2 linked regions of the Rubinisphaera italica genome follow. The protein of the gene in region 1 interacts with the protein of each later gene in a pairwise test. Links are inferred from orthologs where the notes say so. Each region holds a gene or a part of one and is shown on either strand. Other genes may lie near its edges. The genes, in order: nth and aceE.

Evidence for each region.
Region 2: the proteins of nth (region 1) and aceE interact in binary tests that used the Escherichia coli proteins (3 or more experiments, as listed by UniProt). The link is inferred for Rubinisphaera italica from one-to-one orthologs.

The regions. Positions count from the first base shown.
Region 1 is NZ_SJPG01000001.1:6,136,888-6,139,989, reverse strand. Bases 264-3,038 are described here. They hold nth (endonuclease III), read left to right. Parts: upstream 264-1,190; coding sequence 1,191-1,886; downstream 1,887-3,038. Other genes in these bases: Pan54_RS23490 (thioredoxin family protein), read right to left, coding at 3,031-3,038; trpD (anthranilate phosphoribosyltransferase), read left to right, coding at 1,933-2,967; Pan54_RS23505 (30S ribosomal protein S1), read left to right, coding at 264-988. In the rest of the region: more of Pan54_RS23505, read left to right, coding at 1-263; more of Pan54_RS23490, read right to left, coding at 3,039-3,102. UniProt on the Escherichia coli protein: DNA repair enzyme that has both DNA N-glycosylase activity and AP-lyase activity. The DNA N-glycosylase activity releases various damaged pyrimidines from DNA by cleaving the N-glycosidic bond, leaving an AP (apurinic/apyrimidinic) site.
Region 2 is NZ_SJPG01000001.1:682,342-685,926, forward strand. The notes cover bases 286-3,543. They hold aceE (pyruvate dehydrogenase (acetyl-transferring), homodimeric type), read left to right. Parts: upstream 286-649; coding sequence 650-3,343; downstream 3,344-3,543. UniProt on the Escherichia coli protein: Component of the pyruvate dehydrogenase (PDH) complex, that catalyzes the overall conversion of pyruvate to acetyl-CoA and CO(2).

The sequences.
Region 1 (3,102 bases):
GGTTAATGAAGCCGAAGGGATTATTGAACTGGCTCTTCCTTCAGCCGTCCATCGTGCCGGCGGCGACTGGAACTCATTGGCCCCCGGACAGATTGTCGAATGTACGGTTGAAAAAACGAACAAAGGCGGACTCTCGGTTATTGTGAGTCAGTTGAAAGGCTTTATGCCAGCTGGTCAGGTCGACCTTGGCTTTGTGGGTGATCTCGAAACGTATGTCGGTCAAAAGATGACTGTTCGAGTAATTGACGTTAATCCCAAGAAGCGAAATCTGATTGTCAGCCGCAAGTCGATTATGCAGGAAGAACGTAAAGCAAACGAAGCTAAGGTCTGGGAAACAATCGCAGAGGGAGAGCAGAGAACGGGGATTGTCAAATCGGTTAAAGATTACGGCGCATTCGTCGATATCGGTGGGCTGGATGGATTAGTTCATGTTCGAGAAATGAGCTGGACTCGTGTCAATCACCCTTCCGATGTGATTTCCGAAGGCGATCAGGTCGAAGTCAAAATCCTGAGTCTCGATCGTGGTAAGAAAAAGATCAGCTTGGGAATGAAGCAACTTCTGGCAAATCCCTGGGAATATGCGGATCAAAAATATCCGAAAGGGACAGTCATCAAGGGGATCGTCAAAAAGACGACCGATTTTGGTGCGTTTGTGGAAATCGAGCCGGGTCTCGAAGGGCTGGTTCATATCAGTGAGTTGGACTTCAAACGCGTGAATCACGTGGGTGAAGTTGTAAAAGTTGGTCAGGAAATCGAAGCGAAAGTTCTGGAAGTTAATAAGAACAAACGTCGAATTTCCCTGTCGATTAAAGCGGTCAAACCGAAGCCGCAACTCTCGCCAGAAGAAGTCGCCAAACGGGAAGCCGAAGCGGCAGACATGCAGAAGTTCCGCGAAGAAGCCGAGAAACGCCGTGAAACTCTCAGGGGTGGAACCAGCAGCGGTTCGGGCGGCGGACTTTTTGGAAATCCGACTGATTTTAGTAAGTAGTCGGTCACGGCTACTCTATTGTCGTGTCCCCTCTCCCTCCGGGAGAGGGTTGGTGAGGGAATCCGTGTGAATTGTAATATGAACGTCGCAGGAATCCCCTCATCCGGCCTTCGGCCACCTTCTCCCCAGAGAGAAGGAAGTTAATCCGTTCCTGCATGAGATAAGTGCGGTTAGCCTCCGGGTATGAAGAAAGTCTACTGGCATGCCCGTAAAAAAAAGTACGGTGAAACGCCGGCGCAAACGACGTGTCTCTCCCGAACATGTGACAGCTGTCGTCGATCAATTGCAGGAGAACTATCCTCATGTCGAATGTGAATTGATTCACCACAACGCTTACGAACTGCTGGTCGCGACCATTCTTTCTGCTCAATGTACCGACGCACGCGTCAATCAGGTCACACCAAAACTGTTCAAAAAGTATCCCGATCCGTTTTTACTGTCCAAGGCAAAACAAGCGGATGTCGAGAAGATTATCCATTCGCTGGGATTCTTTCGAGCCAAGGCAACAAACTTAATTGGCATGGCCAAAGGAGTGGTTGAGCAGCATGCCGGAGTCATACCAGAGACACTTTCCGACTTAACGGCTCTTCCCGGTGTTGGACGCAAAACGGCTAATGTGGTTCTGGGAACCTGGTTTGGAATTCCTTCGGGCGTTGTTGTTGATACTCATGTTCGACGGATTTCGCAGTTACTCGGGTTGACCTCTGAGGTGACGCCCGAAAAAATCGAACAGGATTTGATGCAACGACTGCCGGAGGAGGAATGGATCAATTTCTCTCACCGACTGATTCGCCTGGGTCGGCAAACGTGTATTGCCCGCCGACCAAAGTGTGAGGAGTGCCCCATGCTGACGATCTGTCCGCGAGTTGGCTTGCCAGTGCTCAGCACAAAATCATAAAGTGGAATCCTAATTACTTCACAACACTTTCACATCGATTTGACCCATGAACGACTTGCTGCAGACGGCTTATCACGATGTCCTCAAAGGGGCAATTCTTTCCGAAGAGCAGATGCGGGGAGTTGTGAATGAATTGATGGATGGCTTGAGTGACCCGTATCAGACTGCCGGGTTTCTATCTGTTTTGGCAAGTCGAGGAGAAAGTGTCTCTGAAATAGCTGGGGCTGCTCGGGTGATGCGTGAAAAGTGCACGCCGATTCGCGAATCTGGAGCAGGACTTCTCGACACTTGCGGGACAGGTGGAGATGGACTGCACACATTCAACATCAGCACCGCGGCTGCCATACTGTGTGCCTCTTCAGGAATGAGTGTGGCCAAGCATGGTAATCGCTCCGTTTCGAGCACGAGTGGAAGTGCCGATGTGTTGGAACAACTCGGTGTGGCAATCACGCTGACTCCCGAGCAAGTCGATCAATGTATTGAAGCCGTCCAGATTGGTTTCTGCTTTGCACCATTACTGCATCAGGCGATGAAGCATGTGGTTCCAATTCGCAAAGCTCTGAAAACACGAACCATATTCAACATGCTGGGCCCACTGACAAATCCTGCACGAGCCGAGTTTCAACTGGTAGGGACGATTCGTAACGAATGGGCCAGGAAACTGGCAGAAGCGTTATGTACGCTCGGCACAGAACGTACAGCTGTCGTATGCGGGAACAATGAGTTGGATGAAGTTTGCCTGTGGGGAACGACGACGGTTTATCTTGTGGAGAACAACCAGATTACGGAGTTGATCTGGACACCAGGAGAATTTGGACTGCAAGCCTGTGAGGTCGGAGAGATTCAGGTTCATTCGGCAATCGAATCGGCAAAAATGATTCAAGGAATTTTAGCCGGTCAAGCAGGGCCAGCCAGAAATATCGCCGTCGCTAACGCTGCTGCCGCATTGTGGACGAGTCGGAAAGTCAGCACGCTCAAAGAAGGAGTCGAACAAGTTCAGAATGCGATCGACTCCGGAATGGCGCGAAAGAAACTTGAGGAATTGAGCAAGTTCACACAAGCCTTTGCAACGCCAACATAAAAAGCAGGCCTCGGCTTAGAGGCCTGCTTTAAACATATCATCGAGTGGAGCGGAATCCGCGAATTATCGCAGAGCCGCTTCAGAGCCTTTGGCACTGATTTTAGTCATTGCAGTTGCGATAAACTTCGCAGGTGC
Region 2 (3,585 bases), 5.5 Mb from region 1 along the record:
GTCAAAACAGTCATAAATTCCTTGAATGCTCTATCTTATCAGAGATGACTTACGAGCTATGCATGTGCTTGAAATCAAAGCGAACAATCAAAATTAATAAAGAACCACGGATAAGCCCAGCACGGTTGGATTGATCTGCTCGCCGGAACCAAAATGATTGTCTTTCAAAGTACGCGCAAGCCTCAAAACTATGAATCTTTAGTAGCACGGATGGACACAAATATTTTTATCCGTGAAAATCCGTGTTCATCCATGGTTCAAAGCTGCACTCTTATCGTTCCGATGAAACAAAATAAAAATCTGCAATGTACAAATTATGATCATCGCGCCAGAATCGATTGTGATAATGAGAACCTCAACAGCATTGACTATATTTCCTCATTACGGAAATGTTATGATCGGTCTTGCAATAAATGACTGAAATCTGATTGAATCCCAACTGTATCGAAAGTGGAGTCTGATTGGTTGGATGGCTGAGAGTGGATTGTGAAATGAGGGAATCTCATTAGAATTTAAGGCCGTCTGGAGAAAATTTCCTCCTGCAGTCCAATCAGATATTACAGAATTGTTTCGTAGGCACTGACTCGACTAGACTTTTATGTCTGGTTGAATCCTTTATAAATCGCACAAAGATAAACGACAGAACAACATGACAACAGATTTAACCGATGGCGTCGTGGCGGGAATTGATCCTGTCGAACTCGAAGAATGGTACCAGTCTTTAGAGGACGTGATTCACCGTTACGGTCCGGAACGGGTGACTCAATTGCTCGTCAACCTGCGTGAGCGGGCTTACTTGCGGGGCGTGATGATTCCGTTCTCCGCCACAACTCCGTACATCAATACGATCGATCTAGATGATCAACCTGCTTATCCGGGCAATCTGGAAATTGAACGTCGCATCAAAAGTATTGTTCGCTGGAATGCGTTGGCGATGGTGCATGGAGCGAACAAAAAATTTGCAGGGCTCGGCGGCCACATTTCAACATTTGCCTCTTCAGCAACCCTCTACGAAGTGGCACAAAATCACTTCTTCCGCGGACGAACCGACAAACAACTCGGTGACATGGTTTACTTCCAGGGACATGCTTCTCCCGGAATGTATGCTCGCGCTTTTGTCGAAGGTCGGCTCGATGAATCGCATCTGGAGCGATTCCGCCGAGAAATTCCCCGTGGTGAAGGACTGTGTTCCTATCCGCATCCCTGGCTGATGCCCAACTTCTGGCAATTCCCAACCGTCTCCATGGGACTGGGACCAATCACGGCGATTTATCACGCACGCTTCCTCAAATACCTCGAACATCGCGGTTTGCTCGATACCAGTGAATGTCGCGTCTGGGCTTTCCTGGGAGATGGCGAATGCGATGAGCCGGAATCTCTGGGGGCACTCACACTCGCTTCCCGCGAGAAGCTCGACAACCTGACCTTCGTCATCAACTGCAACCTGCAACGACTTGATGGTCCGGTTCGCGGCAACGGCAAGATCATTCAGGAACTCGAAGGAGCATTCCGCGGTGCTGGCTGGAATGCACTCAAAGTTATCTGGGGTGGAGACTGGGATCCAATTCTCGCCAAAGATGTCGATGGGCGGCTCGTCAAACGGATGGGCGAAATCATTGATGGACAGTATCAGAAATACAGCGTCGAAAAAGGCGATTACATCCGCGATCACTTCTTCGGGGCTGATCCGGAACTGCTCGATATGGTTGATCATCTTTCCGATGAACAACTGCAGAAGTTGCGACGTGGCGGACACGATCCGTCCAAAGTCTATGCCGCGTATAAAGCAGCTGTCGATCACGTCGGCGCTCCAACGGTTATCCTCGCCAAAACGATTAAAGGTTATGGGCTGGGAGAATCGGGCGAGGGTCGTAACAACACGCACAACGAGAAGAAGATCAACGAAAAAGAACTGATCAACTTCCGTACCCGCTTTGGCATCCCACTCAACGACGAAGAAGTTCTCAAGACGCCATTCTATCGATTTGAAGAGGGAAGCGAAGAGCAGGAATATCTCAAAAAACGACGTGAAGAACTCGGAGGATATGTTCCTTCCCGCCAGCCAACAGAAGACAAATTGAATGTTCCAGATTTGGATGCGTTCTCTAAATTACTGGAAGGAAGTGATGGCAAAGATGCTTCGACGACAATGGTTGTTGGGCAAATGATTAGCATGTTGCTCAAGGATAAAGAAGTCGGCAAGCGAATCGTGCCAATTATACCCGATGAAGCCCGTACTTTTGGAATGGAAGGACTCTTCAAGCAATGTGGCATCTATTCCAGCAAAGGGCAGTTATACGAGCCGGTCGACCGTGCACAGGTCATGTACTACAAAGAAGCAGAAGATGGGCAATTGCTTGAAGAAGGAATTAACGAAGCCGGAGCGATGTCCTCATTTGTGGCTGCAGGGACTGCCTACGCAAATCTCGGCTTACATATGATTCCCTTCTATATTTTCTATAGCATGTTTGGCTTCCAGCGCGTTGGCGATCTCATCTGGCTGGCAGGTGATGCTCGTACGAAAGGTTTCCTTGTCGGGGGAACTTCCGGACGCACAACATTAAATGGTGAAGGTCTACAGCACGAGGATGGTCATTCTCAACTGGTCGCGACCACTGTGCCGAATCTCGTCGCCTACGATCCTGCCTACTCTTACGAATTGGCTGTGATCATTCAGAATGGTATGCAGCGAATGTATGCCGATGGTGAAGACATCTTTTATTATATCAGTGTCTACAATGGCACCTGGGTAATGCCAGCCATGCCCGAAGAAGAGGGTGTGACAGAAGGCATTCTCAAAGGGATGTACAAACTCAGCTCGAACGAAGTTGAGAAGCCAGCAGCTGAAGTTCGTCCGCAGTTGTTTGGCTCCGGACCGATTCTTGAAGGTGTCCTCGATGCTCAGAAAATTCTGGCTGAGAAGTACAATGTCGCGACTGATGTCTGGTCTGTCACCAGTTACAGCGAACTTTGCCGGGATGCCCGAGCTGCACAGCGCTGGAATCGTTTGCATCCGGAATCAGAACCGAAGAAGTCGTATCTGGAAACAACACTCGAGGGAATTGAGGGGCCGTTCATCGCTTCCAGCGACAATGTGCGATTGGTTCACGATCAAATTCGAGATTGGATGCCGGGCACTTATCTCACCCTCGGCACCGATGGCTTCGGTCGCAGCGATACCCGTGAAGCGTTGCGACACCACTTCGAAGTCGACGCCTCCTTCGTCACTTATGCCGCACTTGCCGGCCTCGTTCAAGATGGACATCTCGACAAATCGATCCTGCCACAGGCCATCAAAGATTTAGGCATCGATCCCGACAAAGTCGATCCATTGTACGCGTAGTTCCTTACCGAATAACGAATCCCTCAAGTAGGACAGGCTTCCAGCCTGTCTTATTTTTTTGGAGCAGAAGTCTGTTCCGGGTTTCCGAATCGAAACGGATCCCGGTACGGTCCTCGCACCCGATGTTGCTTTTTTTCTCAATGAGAGATTCTCCAATCCCTTGCCGGCAGGCTTTTTTCCGGTATCACCCGACCTGATTGTGGAATTGCTGCCGATTTTTATCGAATAAATCAATGCAAAAA